Regions from separate parts of the Geomonas diazotrophica genome, predicted to be linked through region 2. Evidence: riboswitches for the same ligand, from Rfam matches in the RefSeq annotation. Region 2 holds a riboswitch; each other region holds the start of a gene.

Region 1 (5,798 bases), 1.5 Mb from region 2:
CGTTCCTCTCCAGCCTGAACGTCCAGGCCCGCGCCGACATGTCAGGTTTTTCCGCCAAGGTGAGCGCCCAGTTCGGCGTACCGACCGCCAAGGTGCAGATGGTGCTGCAATCGGTCCCCGAGCCGGCGGACGCCTTCATGCTGTTCCAATTGGGACAGTTCTCCGGGAAACCCGTGGACCAGGTCTACCAGGTGTACCAGCCCAACAAGAAGAAGGGGTGGGGCGCCATCGCCAAGGAACTGGGGATCAAGCCGGGCTCGGCTGAGTTCCATGCGCTCAAGAGGGGAGATCTCCGCCTGACCGGGCAGCCGATGGGACACGGGGGACAGGACGATTCCGGCCCGGGTAAAGGGAAGGGTAAAGGGCACGGCAAGGGGCACAACAAGTAAATTCACCGGCAGGGATCGAATACATCAAAAAAGGGGCCAGGCGTTTTCGCCTGGCCCCTTGCCGTTTCGCGTCTCTCCCCCTTCTTCAGAGCCGGAACCGCCGCACCAGGTTCTCAAGGGTCTGGGCGTTGAGCGCCAGTTGGGAGGCCGCAGCCGCCGTCTCGTTGGCCCCGCGCGCCGTGTGCTGCACCACGTCGGTGACCTGCTGCACGTTCATCGTGATCTCGCTGGTGGTCGCCGTCTGCTCTTCGGCCGCGGTGGCGATCTGGTTGATCTGCGTGGTGACCTCGCCGATCTGCTCCAGGATCATCTGCAGCGCATCGCCCGACTGCTGCGATGACTGGGTCCCCTTTTCCACCTCGGCCACCCCCTCCTCCATGGCGCTTACCGCCGCCTTGGTCTCGTCCTGGATGGCCTTGATCATGTTGCCGATCTCCTTGGTGGCCTTGGTGGTCCGCTCGGCCAGGGCGCGCACCTCGTCGGCAACCACGGCGAAGCCGCGTCCCTGCTCGCCGGCGCGGGCCGCCTCGATGGCGGCGTTCAGCGCGAGCAGGTTGGTCTGGTCCGCGATGTCCTGGATGGTGGCGATGATGTCGCCGATCTGCTCCGATCTCGCCCCGAGGCTCTCCACGGTGCCGGCGCTCTCCCTGACCCGGTCCGCGATGCGCACCATCCCCGCGATGGTCTCCTGCACGACGTGCCCCCCCTGGTCCGCGGACGCGCTGCTCTGTCGGGAGGACTCGGCGGCGCGGGCGCAGTTCTGGGCGATGTCGCCGCTGGTGGCCGCCATCTCCTCGCTGGCGGTGGCCACCGAGCTGGTCTGGGAGGCAAGCTCCTCGGCCCCGGTGGCGATCTGTTCGGCGGTGGCCTTCAACTGCTGCGATGCCGAGGCGATCTCGCTGGAACTCTCCGACACCCTCCCCAGCATCTCGCGCAGGTTTTCCACCACGCGGCGGGTCGAGTCGGCCAGGTGCCCCAGCTCGTCGTTTCCGGTAAGGGTGATGGACACGGTGAGGTCGTTTTCGGCCAGGCGGTCGTTGGCGGCGATCAGTTCCGCGACCGGGGCGGTGATGCTGCGCACGATCATCAGCGCCAGCAGGATGGAAAGGACAACGGCTGCGACCAGCAGGGTTATCACCACCAGGCGCCCCTGGTCGATCATCTGCTTCGACTCCTCTCCGACCCGCACCATCTCCTTGTCCTGGTGGGAGAGCATCTTGTCGATCGCGGCGAAGAAGGCGCTCTGCGCCTTGCGCATCGGCCCGATCAGTTCCTGCCCGGCCTTTTCCCTGTCCCCCTCCTTGATGGTGGCGATGACATGGTGCTGGGCCTCCTGGTACGCCGTCCTGGCATCGATCACGTCCTTGAGGGCGGCCTTTCCCGACTCGCTGTGAGCGGTCTTCTTGAGCTCCTCGATGCGCTTGTCGGCGGCCTGAAGGGATTCGACGATGCGCTTTTCCTCCTTCTGCACCTCCTGCGGGTCCTGAAGGATCACCATGTTGCGCAGGCCGCGGGCCACGACGTTGATCTGCGACTTGAGGTCGTTGAGCGCCACGGTCTTGGGCCACTTGTCCTCGATCAGGGTCCGGACCTTGCCGTCGAAGACCGCCATCCTGTTGATGGAGTATCCTCCGACCACTGTCATAAGGACCACTACCACGGCAAAGGCTACCCCAAGTCTTGCACTAAGCTTGACTCCCGAAAAGGTCATCGTTCTCTCCTTCACAGTTGCTGGTCTCAGAAGCGCCTGTCAGAGCATCTCATTGTCCTGTCTTTCAATATCGACACAAAGTTTAATTATCTTAAGTGAAAAAGCCGGCCCGCCTGTCCCTGTTCCGCTTTGCCGTTGGCATGCAGTTCTAAACATCATACTGTAATTAACAGTATGTGGGGCGGGCTGAGAGAGCAGGGGGGAGTCATGATGTCGGCAGTTTTGTACGGCGGGACCGCATTGGCGGTGTTGGTGTCCTGGCGACTGGATCCGGACAAGACCGGGCGGGCCTTGCGCATCGGCGCAAAGTCGCTGCACGGCCTGGCCCCGCGCATCCTGGGGATGGTGGCCCTGGTCGGGCTGGTGCTTGCGCTGGTTCCGCCGGAGCTGATCAGGAAGCTCTTCAGCCACGGCGGGGTCGGGGGCTTCGCCCTGGTCTCCGCCATCGGGTCCATCGTGACCATGCCTGCGCCGATCGCCTTCGCGCTGGTGGGGTCCCTTTTCAAGCTGGGGGCCGCCCCGGCGAGCCTGGCCGCGTTCGTCACCACGCTCACCATGGTGGGGGTCATGACCGCGCCGATGGAGATCTCCTGCTTCGGGAAACGCTTCACGCTGATGCGCCAGGCGCTGTGCTTCGTGACGGCCATCGTGATCGGGCTGGCCATGGGGGTGCTGCTGTGAAGGTCAAGCTCGTCGACTACCGGCTCTTCCTGGTCGTGCTTGCCGCGAACCTGCTCCTCTATCCCTGGCAGCCGGCGACGGCGCGGCTGTCAGCGCTCAACTCCACCGGGTTTCTCCTGGAGGTGCTCTCGATCGTGCCGCCGGTCATGGTGCTCATGGGGCTCCTGGACGTCTGGGTGCCGCGCCGGCTGGTCGAGTCGCACCTCGGCCCGGACTCCGGCGCGGTCGGGGCCGGGGTCGCCATGCTGCTTGGGACCGCGGCCGCCGGGCCGCTCTACGCCGCCTTCCCCGTGGCGGTCTCCCTGCGGAAAAAGGGGGCGCGCCTGGCCAACATCGTCATCTTCCTGGGGACCTGGGGCGCCATCAAGATTCCCATGATCCTGATGGAGAGCAGTTTCATCAGCCTGCGTTTCGCGCTGCTGCGGCTTTTGCTCACCGTCCCCTGCATCCTCGCCTGCGGCTACCTCATGGAACGGCTGCTGCCGGAACAGGAGCTTCAGGCGCAGCCGGACGCGGTGGACGCCTGAAATCACGCCTTCGCCCGCTAACGGAACGGAAATACAGCCCGAGAAAGGAACCGTCCATGCCTCCCAAACGAAAACAGCAGTACCGCCACCTCCCCGCCTTCATCCTGCTTGCCCTGGCGCAGGAGCCGAGCCACGGCGGCGCCGTCCTGAGCGCGCTCTCCCAGCGCATGCCGCTTTCCAGGCCGGACAGCGCGGCGGTGTACCGCACCCTGCAACAGCTGGAGGAGGAGGGACAGGTGGCTTCCAACTGGGACACGGGCGGCAGCGGCCCGGCCCGCAGGGTGTACCGGCTCACCGAAGCGGGATGGCAAAAGCTCGACAGCTGGCGCGAGGACATCGAGGTGCGCCTGGGGTATCTCAACTGCTTCCTTGAGACCTATGCCGACATCAGAAGTCACAGAGCCCGGTAATCAACGGGTGCGAAAGGGAGCGGCGCCTTATGGACCAGGTCGAGCAGGAGGACAAGGAAGGGTAACCCGCCGGAAAATTGCCGTTCGCGCCACATTTCTCTGGAGTATACGTTTTACCTGTGGTAAAGCTTCTGCCCAAATTCATCTGAGCCTCTCCGAGCCTCGCCGCCTAAAAGGACCTCCTCATGGCTGCGGGCCAACGGGTGCTGCCGGAAACGGCGGCGCCTCCCTTTTGGAAAGGAGAGCCTTGCGGCAGAGCGGAGACTCCGAACTGTTAAAGGCCCCTTTCCATCCAGGATCGGGGCTTTTTATTTGTCCAACGTTATGTAACTTGTAATACAACGGTCAGGAGTGAAAAACAGATGCGGATAGCCATTTCAATCGACGATACCGACAACCTCGAGAGCAGGGGGACCGGGGAGATCGCCTCCCTGATCGCCGAAGAACTGCAGCAACGCGGGTGGGGCAGCTGCAGCTACATCACCCGACACCAGCTCTACGTGCACCCGGACATCCCCTACACCTCGCACAACAGCGCCATGTGCTTCTTCGCGGACGTGGGCGAGGGGTGGCTGGAACCGGTCATCGAGTACGTCTCGGAGTTCCTGGAGAAGGAGAGCGCGCCCGGTTCCGATCCGGGGCTGTGCGTCGCGGTGCCGGCCCGGATGACGGCGCGCAACGAGCTGATCGGTTTCGGACGCCGCGCCAAGCGCGAGGTGATCGGGATGGACGAGGCCTACGACCTCGCCAGGCGGCTGGGTGTGCACCTCTCCCAGCACGGCGGCACGGGGCAGGGGGTGATCGGCGCCCTGGCCGGCGCCGGGCTCAGGATGTCGGGCAACGACGGCCGTCTCAAGGGGTCCCTGGAGTTCGCCCAGCCGTACCGGATGCTGCGGGTGGACGAACTGCTGCAGCATCCCGTGGTCGACGTGGTGAAGAGCGTGACCGGCGAGGGGCTGAAAGACGAGGACCTGGTGGTGCTGGGTGAAAAGCCGAAGACTGTGCTTCTGGATGGGGCGTCGGTGCTCCTGGTGGCAGCATCCCAGTCGTCGGACGCAAAGGCGCGCTGGCAGACGCTGCATCGCAAGCAGCTGAAGGCCTACTAGCATGTGGCGCTGCGATCAGAAGGGGAACAGGGAGTTCGCCCACGGCAAGGAAGCCTGGGTGTTGGCGGCGGAACAGGCCGGGGCCTGCGCGTTATTCGTGGCGGACGTCGAGGAGGAGCAGGTCGTCGAGGAGGAACTCTCCTGCTACAACTGCCGCTACCGGCGCTGGAGCGTGGAATCCTTCACCTGCCTGCGCCTGCCGCCGCTTTCGCTTGACGAAGGTGGACGGACCAATGGTTGGTCCGAAGGCGAGGACATGCACCACGCCCCATTTTACAGCTCCCCGTGAAACGAAGTCGCCGCCGTCCGGCTTGCGGCTACGGTCTTCATAACAGGAAGGAGTTGCTGGGGGGGCGGGGTCAGGCGACGCAGATGGCGTCGCACCCCTCGACGAATCCGGCCTGGCGGGTGCTCTGCCGGACCACCGCACGCGCGCCACGGGCGCCGACCGTCATCAGGAGCTTGGTGCCGTTGCGCTCGAGCTCCCCGGTGGAGAGGACCGGCGCGCCGTGCAGTTGCCGCCCGATCTTTTTCGGGTCGACATCGACCCACGCCTCGACAGCGATACCAACCTCGTGCAGTATCCGGTACCAGGCCCGCCCCTCGAGGCCTGCCCCCGCCAGGATCACCCGGCGCTCCCCTTTCAGAAATCCCTGCAGCAGGTGGTGGAGCTTGCAAAGCCGCATGGCGTGCGCCGCGTAGGCCGGGTTGGTGCGGGTGGTACGTTCCGGGCGCTCGCGCCAGAAGAGGAGCGTCGCGGGGAGCCGGGCGAAGCGGGTCCCGGCCGCCGCCAGGCGCAGCCACAGGTCGTAGTCCTCGGCCCACCCCATGTCGCGGTAGCCTCCCGCCTGCAGCACCTCTTTTTTCCTGAACATGACGCTTGGATGCACGAAGGGCGATTCGACGAAGAGGTCGGCGAGGATCGACTCGTGGCTCAACAGCGAGTTCTGCCACTGCTCGTAGCCGAGCATGCC
Region 2 (5,798 bases):
GGGAGCGGGACCGACGGTCTGGAAGGCGGCACGGAGCACGTCGCCGGTAGTGCCGGTAGCGCCGGCCACCTCGCCGTCGGCGTCACCCTCGCGTACCATCATCCCCGCGAAGTAAAGGTTATCCGGTGCGGTCAGCATCTCCTGCGCCTGCTGTGGCGTGAGCCCCTTGGACTTCCTCAGTTCCACGAGCTTCCCGACGTACGCGTCGAGCTTGGGCGAGGTTGCGGGGTCCACCAGTTCCACGCCGGCCAGGTTGATCCCCTTGGCGGCGGCCGCCGCCAGGATCGCGTCAGGCTTGCCCAAAAGCACGATTTTGGCCAAACCTTGTTCCACGATCTGTTGCGCGGCGAAGAGCATCCTCTCGTCGTAGCTCTCCGGCAAGACCACCGTCTTGAGTTTCGATTTCGCCTTCTCGTGAATCTGCTTAACCAACGGCATGAGCATTCCTCCGTAATTGAATTATAAAACCGCGTTAGTTATATAACCCAGCAGGCGGGATCGGTCAATAAAAAAGCCGTCTTGGGCGGTCAGCGGGGGAGCGGCGTGCCGCACTCCTCGGGGTCTCCCTGCAGCTTGGCGACCGCGTGCGGCACCGCGGCCCACACGAAGCCGATGTTCTCGGTGGCCCCCTTGGGGCTCCCGGGGAGGTTGATGATAAGGGCGTTTTTTCTGATGCCGGCCACGGCCCTTGAGATGATGGCGTGCGGGGTCTTCTTGAGGCTCTCCATGCGCATCACCTCGCCGAAGCCGGGAAGGAGGCGCTCCACCACGCGCTCGGTCGCTTCCGGGGTGACGTCGCGCGGCGAGACGCCGGTGCCGCCGGTGGTGAGGATGAGATCGTAGGCGCCGCTGTCGGCCCACTCGATGAGCTTTTCTGAGATGAGGGCCCCCTCGTCGGGGATGACGTCGGTGCAGGCGACGGTGACGCCGCGTTCCTCGAGCCAGGCTTTTAGCGCCGGCCCGCTGCCGTCGGCACGTTCTCCGGTGGAACAGCGGTCGCTGAGGGTGAGAATGGCTGCTCGCATGGTGGTGTTTCTCCTTTAGTCCTCGCGCTTGAAGACGCCGCTCTTGCCGCCTTCCTTGTAGTGCAGCTTCACGTCGGAGATGACGATGCCCTTGTCGGTCCCCTTGCACATGTCGTACACGGTCAGCGCGGCTACCGTGGCGGCGGTCATGGCTTCCATCTCGACGCCGGTGCGCTCGAAGGCGCGGACGGTGGCCATGACGCCTATGGTTCCCCGGGCCTCGTCCACCTCGAACTCTATGGCGACGTGGTGGATGGCAAGAGGGTGGGAGAGGGGAATCAGGTCGGGTGTCTTCTTGGCTCCGGCGATACCGGCAAGCCGCGCCACGCCGAGTACGTCCCCCTTTGCCATCCGGCCGGACACGATGGACTGCACGGTTTCGGGTTTCAGGGTCAGCAGGGCGCCTGCTATGGCGGTGCGCATGGTCGGGGTCTTCTGGCTTACGTCGACCATGATGGCGTTGCCGCTGGCGTCGAAGTGGTTGAACGACATGTTAAACCTCCATTTCCAATGTGGGGTCGAGCAGGTGCAGATCTACTTCCGCGCCGACGGCGAACTCGGTCGCCTCCGCCGGGAGAATGGCCAGGGCGTTGCAACGCAGCATGGTCTTCAGTATCCCGGTGTTCTGATCGCCCGAGGTGCTGGCGACGAAGCGTCCCCCCTCGATGGCGACGTGAACGCGCAGGAAGTTTACCTTGCCCGCCTTCTTGCGCGCCCCTTCCTTCAGGATGCCGCTCACGGTGCGACGGAACACCTTTTCGTGCCCCATCATGCGCAGGATGGCGGGGCGGGCGAACTCCTCGAAGGTGATCATGGTGGAGACCGGGTTGCCGGGGAGGGAAAAGACCGGGACGTTCCCCTTCATGCCGAAGGCGGTGGGGCCGCCGGGCTTGATGCCGGGCTTCCAGAACTGCTCCACAACACCCAGCTCCGCCAGCACCTCGCGCACCAGGTCCCGGTCGCCGGCGGAGACACCCGCCGAGGTGACCAGGACGTCGGCCTTCAGTCCCTCGGAGAGGAGCGCACGGTGGCTCTCCCTGTCGTCGCGGGCGATGCCGAGGATGACCGGCTCGGCGCCGCAGAGCTTGATGGCGGTGGCGAGCGCAAGGGTGTTGCTGTTGACGATCTGGCTCTCCTTGGGTTCGGTGCCGACCTCGACCAGCTCGTCACCGGTGGAGAGGATGGCCACGCGCACCTTGCGGTAAACAGGCACCAGCACAGTGGAAAAAGAGGCCATCAGGCTCACCTGGGGCGCTCCGATCACGGTCCCCCGTGGCATGATCGCCTCGCCGCCGCGCACGTCCTCGCCCTGAAAACGGATGTGGTCGTGCTTTTTCACCTGTTGCAGCAGCTTCACGGTCTCCGCCGTGTTCTCGGTCTCTTCTATCGGGACGACCGCATCGGCCCCAGGCGGGATAGGGGCGCCGGTCATGATCCGCGCGGCGCACCCCGGCGTCACCACGTCATCGGAACTGACGCCGGCGGGGATGTAGTCGGTGACCTTGAGCACGGTCCCCGGCGCGCAGTCAGCGCTCCTGACGGCGAAGCCGTCCATGGCGGAGTTGTCCCAGCGCGGCATGTCCTTGGGCGCCACGTAGTCCTCGGCCAGCACTCGGCCGGCGGCTTCCAGCAGCAGCACCCTTTCCACGCCGGCAGGCGCCACCTTGTCGATGACCATGCGTCTGGCTTGCTCGTAGTTCGTCATCTCTTCCTCTTTGTTCCTTGGTAATGGCAATAACGAAAAAGGGCCCGACTCCGTGAAGGAAGAGGGGCCCGTGCGCGATGCGGCGGTGCTTCTCCTTTCCAAGAGGGAGGCGGTGCCGTTTCCGGCAGCACCCATCGGCTGCGGCACCCTGGGGAGTTTCCCTTTAGACGGCCGCGGCTCGGAGACGTTCTGCATATTTTCCCAAAGGGATAGCATATTTGCCGCAAAATAAACAATTATTTTAGCTTAAGATTGGGCGGCCCACTCAGATCGACGGCGCGACAACACCACGTCTTTGCGTTGTTTTTACTCCCCGATCGGCTCGGTTTGGCTACCGTATACTTTCCCTGGTTCTCCGCGGGCGCTCGCCAATCTCCCTCATTAAAGTGGTTGATTTCCGTTTGCCAAACAAGGTATGGTTTTTAGCGTGTATCCGAAAGCAGTGTCGGCCTGCTGGAAAACCGGTCAGGCCCATCTTGCAGTTTGACGCGACAAATACCTGAAGTCAGGACATATTATGTCATTGATAGATACCTACGGCAGGCGCATTAATTACCTGCGCCTCTCGGTCACCGACCGTTGCAACCTGCGCTGCAGCTACTGCATGCCGGAAGAGGGCGTGGAGAAGCTGGGCCACTGCGAGATGCTATCCTACGAGGACCTGCTCCGGATCTCCGCCGAGGCGGTCGCCGCCGGGATCGAGAAGATCCGCGTGACCGGCGGGGAACCGCTGGTGCGCAAGGGGATCGTCGATTTCCTGGCGCGCCTTGCCGCGTTGCCGGGGCTCAAGGAACTGGTGCTGACCACCAACGGTCTGCTCCTGAAGGAGATGGCCCAAGGCCTGAAGGACGCCGGGGTGCAGAGGCTCAACATCAGCCTGGATTCACTCAAGCCGGAGATCTTCGCCACCGTCACCCGGGGAGGCGAACTGCAGCGTGTTTTGGACGGCATCGAAGAGGCGGAGCGGGTCGGCTTTCCACCGCACAAGATCAACGTGGTGGTGATGCGGGGCGTGAACGACGACGAGATTCTCGACTTCGCGGCGCTCACCCTGAAACGCCCCTACGCCGTGCGCTTCATCGAGTACATGCCCACTTCCGGTGACGCCGACTGGCGCGACCTGACCGTCCCCGGCGCTGAAATCCGGGAACGCATCGCCCGCGAGTACGAGATCGAGGAAAGCAGCAACACCGAGCGCTCCGGCCCGTCCAAGAACTTCCGCATCAAGGGGGCACCCGGGTCGCTCGGGATCATCACCGCCATGACCGGGCACTTCTGCGATGGCTGCAACCGTCTGCGCGTCACAGCGTCAGGTGTCGCCAAAGGGTGCCTGTTCTCGGGGGAGGGGGTTGACCTGAAACCGGTACTAGCGACCGGTGACGCAGAACTGCTGCGCCAGGAGATCAGGCGCATCGTGGCCGCCAAACCCGGACGGCACGAAGTGACCGACGAGGGCTCTGAAACCAAACCTTTCGCCATGTCCCGCGTGGGGGGCTGAAAAACAAGGAGAACGCATGACCGGAAAGATCATCGCCGTCAACATCAGCAAGAACAAAGGGGAAAGAAAGACCCCGGTACCCGAAGTCACCCTGCGCGAGGAGCACGGGATCGTCGGCGACGGCCATGCCGGCGACTGGCACCGCCAGGTGAGCCTGTTGGCCCAGGAGAGCATCGCCAAGATGCAGGCGCTCGGGCTGGACGTGAAGGAGGGGGATTTCGCCGAGAACATCACCACCGAAGGGGTCGACCTGGTGAGCCTTCCCATCGGTGCCAAGATCGAACTGGGGGAGACCCTCCTCGAGGTGACCCAGATCGGCAAGGAGTGCCATACCCGTTGCGCCATCTACTACCAGGCCGGCGACTGCGTCATGCCCAAAGAGGGGATCTTCGCCCGGGTGCTGAAGGGCGGGGTGGTCAGGCCGGGAGACCAGGTCGTGGTGTAAGGGCACGACTGGCTGCTGCTCGAAACGGGCCCCGCAACCTGCCGAGGACGCGGCGCCGACTGCCGCGAGCGGCGTGTCTCTTCCGGTGCCCCACTCGAGGCCGGCGGACCTTAGGCTCCTTAGGCCCCTTAGGCCCCTTAGGCCCCTTAGGTCCCTTAGGTCCCTTAGGTCCCTTAGGTCCCTTAGGTCCCTTAGGTCCCATGGACTCTGCAACTGATGCAAGACCGAAACGGCCGCGAAGCGCAAGTGCTCGCGGCCGTTTCTTGTGGGGAGCGTGGGGCGCTTAGCGCTCGCAGGGGAGAAGCACGGTGAAGCTGCTCCCCTGTCCGGGAACGCTTTCCACGTCGATGCAGCCGCCGTGTTCCCTGATGATGCCGTAACTGACCGACAACCCGAGCCCGGTGCCGTTGGCCTTGGTGGTGTAGAAGGGGTTGAACACCTGCCTCAGGTTCTCCAGCTCTATGCCGACCCCGGTGTCCGAAATCTTCACCTCGTAGTTGTCGCCGCTTCCCACCGGAGCGCTCTTGATGCAGAGCACCCCACCCCGGGGCATCGCCTGCACGGCGTTCAGGATCAGGTTGGTGAACACCTGCCGTAACTGGTCTTGGTCCCCTTCGATCACGGCCCTTTGCTCCGCGTAGAACTCGAGCACTTCTATCTTCTCCAGTGAAACCTGGTGTCTCATCTGCCCAACGATCTCGTGCAGCAGCTCGTTCAGGTGAACCTCGCCGCGCTCCATCTGCTCGCGCCTGGCGAACTTCAAAAGGTTGGAGACGATGCGCTCCACCCGTTTCACCTGCTGGAAGATGGTGTCGACTTCCTCCCGGTTCGGCGCGTCCTCCGGGACCGAGAGCTGCAATAGCTCCGTGTTGCCGCGGATGATCGCCATGGGGTTGTTGATCTCGTGGGCGACGCCCGCAGCCAGCTCGCCGATCGCCGCCAGCTTCTCCACCCGCAAAAGCTCCTCGCGCGTCTGCACGAGGAGGCGGTTCTTCTCCTCCAGTTCCGCCGTTCTCTGCTGCACCTTTTCTTCCAGGTTGCGATTCAGCTCGATGATGCTGTTTTCGCGCTCGCCGAGCGACCGGCTCATGTCGTTGAAGCGGTCGGCCAGGTCGCCGATCTCGT
Region 3 (5,798 bases), 710 kb from region 2:
TTGCCACGACGGCCGGGGTGAATGCGGGGTTGCCGAGTTGCTGTTCGATTCCCTTGCCGGCGACCCAGTGGCGGTAGATCTGCTGCACGGTGGTCTCGCCGGGGAATTGGGAGGCGACGTGGCCGTACCAGCCGCCGATGGCGCCGTGCACCATGGGGATGCCGGCCAGGTTGCAGAATTCGGCCAGCTGCAGCCGATACGAGATGCTGTCCAGGGCATCAACCGCCACGTGCGTTCCCGCCAGCAGTTCGAAACCGTTGGCCAGGCAGAAGGCGTCCTGGATGGCGGTGACTGTGACGGCGGGATTGACCTGTGCCAGCCGCTCGGCCGCTGCCGCCACCTTGGGCTGTCCCAGGTTGGCGGGGGAGGAGAGGATCTGCCGGTTCAGGTTGTGTTCCTCGAATATGTCCGGGTCGATGGCTACGATCTGTCCCACCCCCAGGCGCGCCAGCTCTTCCAGGATGTAGCCGCCCAGGCCGCCGCAGCCGATCACCGCAACGCGGCTTTGGAACAGGCGCAGCTGCTCTTCGATCTGGATCATGTTCTTGTTGCGCTGGTAGCGGGCCGGGAAGATCCCGTTTTGCAGGGCGAGCAGTTCGACCGCGGCGTGGCTCAGGCTGAAGCGCTTTGCGGTTGCGTCCTGGGCACTCCAGGGGAGCAGGCCGTCATTGGTCTGCTCTTTCAGAAAAGTGATGACCTTGCGCATATCAGCCTCCTCCGACCAAGGGAAAGAGCGAGAGGGTATCGCCGTGGCTCAACGTGCTGTCCAGTTCACCGTGCCGGCCGTTCAGCATCACGATGCCGATCTCTTCCTCGGTGAGTCCCAGCCCCAGCACTACTTGGCGCACGTCGGTCCCCTCGGGTAATTCCTGCTCGGCGACCTTGAACCTGCCGTTTCTGAACGTGGCGAAAAGCTTGAGTGTTATCTTCATGCGGCACCTGCTTGTTGGCTCAAACGGAAAAACCCGGCGTGACTTCCGTCACGCCGGGTAATGGTGGTTCCTAGAAGTTCCAGAACTCGTCGATTTCCGCATCGGTGAAGTCCCACACCGCGTTGTGCGGTGCGACCGGCTCGGTCTTGAAGAAGTCCGGCAGGCGGTCGTGGACGCTGGTGAGGCCGGCTTTCTGGTTGAAGTCACGCTCCAGTTTCAGGATGTGCTTGCCCAGGTTGGTGACGTCGTCGCCGGTGAGGGCGATGCCGAAGCGGGCGTTGATCATGTCGATCAGGGCCGGCAGGCACTCCGGGATGTCCAGCGCCGGGAAGGCGACGAAGATGCACATACCGGTCGAGTCGACCGCTGCGGTAGCGATCTGCAGGTTACGGGAGAGCTCGACCTGGCCGTCCTTCTTGAGCGGATCGACGTAGCCGCCGACGTTCAGGATGTTGGTGGCGATGGTGTAGCCGGAGGTGTGGTCGGCGCCCATGGTGGAGGTGGCGTAGGTGATGCCGATCCCCTTGACGGAGCGCGGATCGTAGGCCGGGATGCCCTGGTTCTTGACCACCGGTACGCGGGTTACGCCGTAGGTGCGGCCGACAGAACCGGCGCCGCCGCCCAGGACGCGGCCCAGCGCGGTCCCCTTGGCGATTTCCTCGGTCAGCAGGCGGAGCATCTCCTTGGAGTCGCCCCAGTTAAGGATGCCGGCCTCCATGGCCACGCCGAACATGACCGCGGTCTCGATGGAGTCGATCCCGATGTCGTCCATCAGGTTGTCGGCGCGGGCGATGTCGTCCAGGTTGTCGATGCAGCAGTCGGCGCCCAGGCCCCAGATGGTCTCGTACTCGAAACCGGAGGTGACGTACTTGCCGTCCTTGTCGTTGTAGACCTGCGAGCACTGGATGATGCAGCCGGCGTGGCAGCCGTGCTTGACCTTCCCGCCGCGCGCCGCGATGGTGTCGTGCATGGTCTCGCCGGAGATCTTGTCGTGGCCTTCGAACTGGCCGACGGTGAAGTTCTTGGTCGGCAGGCCGCCGGCCTCGTTGAGGATGTTGACCAGGACGTTGGTGCCGTAGGTCGGCAGGCCCTCGCCGGAAACCGGGTGGTCGAGGAGCGCCTTGGCGAACACCTTGGCTGCGCCCTTGAATTTCTCGGGATCGGCGATCTTCACGCCCGGGGCGCCTTCGCCGTCGATGGAGATGAACTTGATCTGCTTGGAGCCCATGACTGCGCCCAGGCCGCCACGGCCGTGGCTGCGGATCTTGCTGTCCGGGTCCTTGACGGAGATGTTGGCGGCGGTCATCTTCAGTTCGCCGGCCGGGCCGATGGTGAGAACGCCGGTTTTCTTGCCCAGGCGCGCCTCGACCGCGTCGATGACGGCGAAGTTACCAAGACCGAGCAGTTCCTTCTCCTCGCTGATGGTGACGCCGTTTACGCCCACGGCCAGGTTGTACCATGCGCCGGTTTTCGGAGCGCCTTCGATGATCAGGGCCTTGATGCCGAGTTTGGCCAGCATCTGGGCCGCGGTGCCGCCTGCGTTGCTCTCCTTGATGCCGCCGGTGAGCGGGCTCTTGGCGCCTGCGGAGAGGCGGCCGGAGTTGGCAGCCGGGGTGCCGGTCAGAAGACCCGGTGCGAAGACCAGCTTGTTATCGGCGGAAAGCGCGTGGCAGGTCGGCGGCACTTCGGCGGCCACGATGGTGGAGGTGAGACCACGGCCACCCAGGCCTGCCCATGCTGCCGGGACTTCTTCGATCTTGGTGGTGAGGTCGGTCATGTTGACGCGAAAAATCTTATCCATGCTTTTCAAGCTCCCTGTTTTTATTTAGTTCTACCGGCGGTACCCGACGGCCGGGACTCCTTTCCAAGAGGGAGGCTCCGCCGTTTCCAGCGAAACCCGTTGGCCTGGAGCCATGAGGGACGTGCCCTTTTAGGCTGCGACGGCTCGGAGATTTTTTGATGCGTGACTGACCCGACACCGCTTACGCATCTCTTGCATGTGTTCGGGCCTGCGCGCCGGTTGGGCCCGCAGGCGGTTTGAAGCGGGGCGAATGAGTATTCGCCCCTACAGGTGTTCAGGTATCTGCCGCCGGACCGCCAGCAGGCGATCTTTTGGCTCCCCCTGGAGGGGTGGGTGCCATCAGTGATGCCGGTGGCGCCTTCCCCCTCACCCTGTCCCCCCCCCGCAAGGGGGAGGGACGTTGGGGCAAGTGCCTACTACATTGCGTCCTTGAAGATCTGGATGACCTGCTCGAGGGTCGCTTTGCGCGGGTTGGTGAACTGGCAAGCGTCCTTCTTTGCGTTCTCTGCCATGATGGCCAGGTCCTCTTCCTTGACATTGAGGGCCTTGAGGCCGGTCGGGATGCCGATGGAAGCGGAGAGGGTGCGGATCCTGTCGATCGCTTTCTGGCCGGCTTCGGTCACGGAGAGGCCGTCGACGTTCTCGCCCAGAGCCTTGGCGATGTCAGCGAAACGCTTCGGGCAGGCGATCAGGTTGTACTGGCTGACGGCCGGCAGCAGGATGGCGTTGCAGACGCCGTGCGGCAGGTTGTAGAAGCCGCCCAGCTGGTGAGCCATGGAGTGAACGTAGCCAAGCGACGCGTTGTTGAACGCCATGCCGGCCAGGTACTCGGCGTAAGCCATCCTGTCGCGTGCCTCGAGGTCTTCGCCGTTGGCGACAGCCTTGGAGAGGTACTCGGCGATCAGCTCGATGGCTTTGATGGCACAGGCGTCGGTGATCGGGGTGGCGATGGTGGAGACGTATGCCTCAACCGCGTGGGTCAGGGCGTCCATGCCGGTGGCAGCGGTCAGAGCTGCCGGCTTGCCGACCATGAGCAGCGGGTCGTTGATGGCGATGTTCGGAGTGCAGCGCCAGTCGACGATGGCCATCTTTACGTGGGTGTCGGTGTTGGTGATGATGCAGAAGCGGGTCATTTCGGAAGCGGTACCGGCGGTGGTGTTGATAGCGACGAATGCCGGCATGGATTTGGTGGACTTGTTCACGCCTTCGAAGTCGCGGATGTGGCCGCCGTTGCCGATGACCAGGCCGATGCCCTTACCACAGTCGTGGGAGGAGCCGCCGCCCAGGGAGATGATCGCGTCGCAACCGTTTTCCTGGTATGCCTTCACGCCGTCGTGCACGTTGATGTCGGTCGGGTTCGGCTCGGCGCCGTCGAAGATGACAGCTTTAACGCCGGCAGCTTCCACCTGCTCCTTGATCTTGTCGGCAACGCCCATGGCCGAGAGGCCTTTGTCGGTGACGATCAGCGCCTTGGATGCGCCCAGTGCCTTGACCTGCTCGCCGGTTTCCTTAGCGGAACCAACGCCCATCAGCGATACCGTCGGAATGAAGAAACCGTAAGTCTGCTCTCCTAATGCCATTTTCATTTCCCCCTGTTGTTTTTCCGGGATGACCCGGTTCTTTTTGTTTTTAAGAAGGTGGTGCGGTGTTGCATACACTTTCCTAAAACGGTTTTCTACACTATCGCAAGGGGCGTACCAGAATTTGCCGTAAACACAATTTTTCGGGATACTGAATAATATTCACAGGATACCGTATACTTAACGATCGCTCTGTTTACCTCCCGGCTAGCCCCCTCCAAAGTTGCGTCCTCAAATCGAACAGTTGCGACGTTCCACAATGGAACATTTGCTCTTTTGTGGAACGGCCGTTTTGATCCGCCGACCAGGCTCGCACTCCCCGCCCGCGTGTTGAATTCAAAAAGACAAAAATCGGTTCGTTTCCCATGTATTCACCAGCTTAGTTCCTCCCTCATTAGCGCCGGATCCCGCTTTTTGCTCCGAATCGGGACAATTGGTATCGATATTGCCTTTGTATACGGCGAGGCGTGTTTCCGGAGGGAGTAAGGCATGGCACTGATCGATACCTACGGCAGGCGGATCAACTACTTAAGACTCTCGGTCACCGACCGCTGCAACATGCGCTGCTGTTACTGCATGCCGGCACAGGGGGTGGCGAAGCTCGAGCATAAAGAGATGCTGAGCTACGAAGAGCTCTATCGCGTCTCCGCTGCCTGCGTGGCACAGGGGATAGAGAAGATAAGGGTGACCGGCGGGGAACCGCTGGTGCGCAGGGGGCTGGTCGATTTCCTGGGGCGCCTGTCGGCGCTGCCGGGGTTGAAGGAACTGGTGCTGACCACCAACGGGCTGCTGCTCGAGGAGCTGGCCCGCCCGCTTAAAGAGGCCGGGGTGGCAAGGCTCAACATCAGCCTCGACTCCTTGCAGCCGGAAACCTTCGCCAGGATCACCCGGGGCGCCGACCTGAACCGGGTGCTGGCCGGGATCGAAGCGGCGGAGCAGGCGGGGTTCGGCCCGCTCAAGATCAACATGGTGGTGATGCGCGGCGTGAACGACCAGGAGATCCTGGACTTCGCGGCGCTCACCCTGGAAAAGCCGTTCACGGTCCGTTTCATAGAGTACATGCCGACCTTGAAGGACGAGGGGTGGGGTGCCCAGAGCATGCCGGGAAGCGAGATCCTCGCAGCCATCGGCGAGCGCTATCCGCTCCTGCCGCTGGTCAGCTCGGAGATGGCGGGACCGGCGAGGAACTACAAGATACAGGGGGCGTCGGGCGCCATCGGGATCATCACCCCGGTCTCCGGCCACTTCTGCGAGAGCTGCAACCGGATCAGGATCACGGCGACCGGCCGGGTGCGCGGCTGCCTCTTCTCGGACCAGGGGACGGAGCTTAAGCCGCTGCTGGCCTCCGGGGACCCCGAAGCGCTTGAGCAGACCCTGCGTCGCATCGTGACCCAGAAGCCGGGAAGGCACCATATCGCGGAAGAAGGGGCCGAGCAGTCAGTGGTGAACATGTCGAGGATCGGCGGGTAAAGGCAGGGGCTAGGG

The links. A riboswitch is a leader RNA that binds a small molecule or an ion and turns the genes downstream of it on or off. The one in region 2 is predicted to bind molybdenum cofactor.
Region 1: another riboswitch for molybdenum cofactor. It lies ahead of KP003_RS03230 (hypothetical protein); the one in region 2 lies ahead of KP003_RS09745 (molybdopterin molybdotransferase MoeA).
Region 3: another riboswitch for molybdenum cofactor. It lies ahead of KP003_RS12845 (aldehyde ferredoxin oxidoreductase family protein); the one in region 2 lies ahead of KP003_RS09745 (molybdopterin molybdotransferase MoeA).

What each region holds. Positions count from the first base shown of each region.
Region 1 covers NZ_CP077684.1:742,484-748,281, forward strand. Annotated here, with positions in the region: gene KP003_RS03205 (hypothetical protein) at 1-389, shown strand, start outside; gene KP003_RS03210 (methyl-accepting chemotaxis protein) at 475-2,100, opposite strand; gene KP003_RS03215 (permease) at 2,308-2,781, shown strand; gene KP003_RS03220 (permease) at 2,778-3,308, shown strand; gene KP003_RS03225 (helix-turn-helix transcriptional regulator) at 3,365-3,718, shown strand; molybdenum cofactor riboswitch at 3,860-3,977, shown strand; gene KP003_RS03230 (hypothetical protein) at 4,081-4,824, shown strand; gene KP003_RS03235 (hypothetical protein) at 4,826-5,113, shown strand; gene KP003_RS03240 (glycosyltransferase) at 5,184-5,798, opposite strand, start outside.
Region 2 covers NZ_CP077684.1:2,239,870-2,245,667, reverse strand. Annotated here, with positions in the region: gene pta (phosphate acetyltransferase) at 1-438, opposite strand, end outside; gene mog (molybdopterin adenylyltransferase) at 528-1,025, opposite strand; gene moaC (cyclic pyranopterin monophosphate synthase MoaC) at 1,041-1,517, opposite strand; gene KP003_RS09745 (molybdopterin molybdotransferase MoeA) at 1,519-2,730, opposite strand; molybdenum cofactor riboswitch at 2,807-2,925, opposite strand; gene moaA (GTP 3',8-cyclase MoaA) at 3,248-4,228, shown strand; gene KP003_RS09735 (MOSC domain-containing protein) at 4,245-4,673, shown strand; gene KP003_RS09730 (sensor histidine kinase) at 4,957-5,798, opposite strand, start outside.
Region 3 covers NZ_CP077684.1:2,953,987-2,959,784, reverse strand. Annotated here, with positions in the region: gene KP003_RS12855 (HesA/MoeB/ThiF family protein) at 1-706, opposite strand, end outside; gene KP003_RS12850 (MoaD/ThiS family protein) at 708-932, opposite strand; gene KP003_RS12845 (aldehyde ferredoxin oxidoreductase family protein) at 1,003-2,733, opposite strand; molybdenum cofactor riboswitch at 2,774-2,895, opposite strand; gene KP003_RS12840 (iron-containing alcohol dehydrogenase) at 3,150-4,313, opposite strand; gene moaA (GTP 3',8-cyclase MoaA) at 4,803-5,783, shown strand.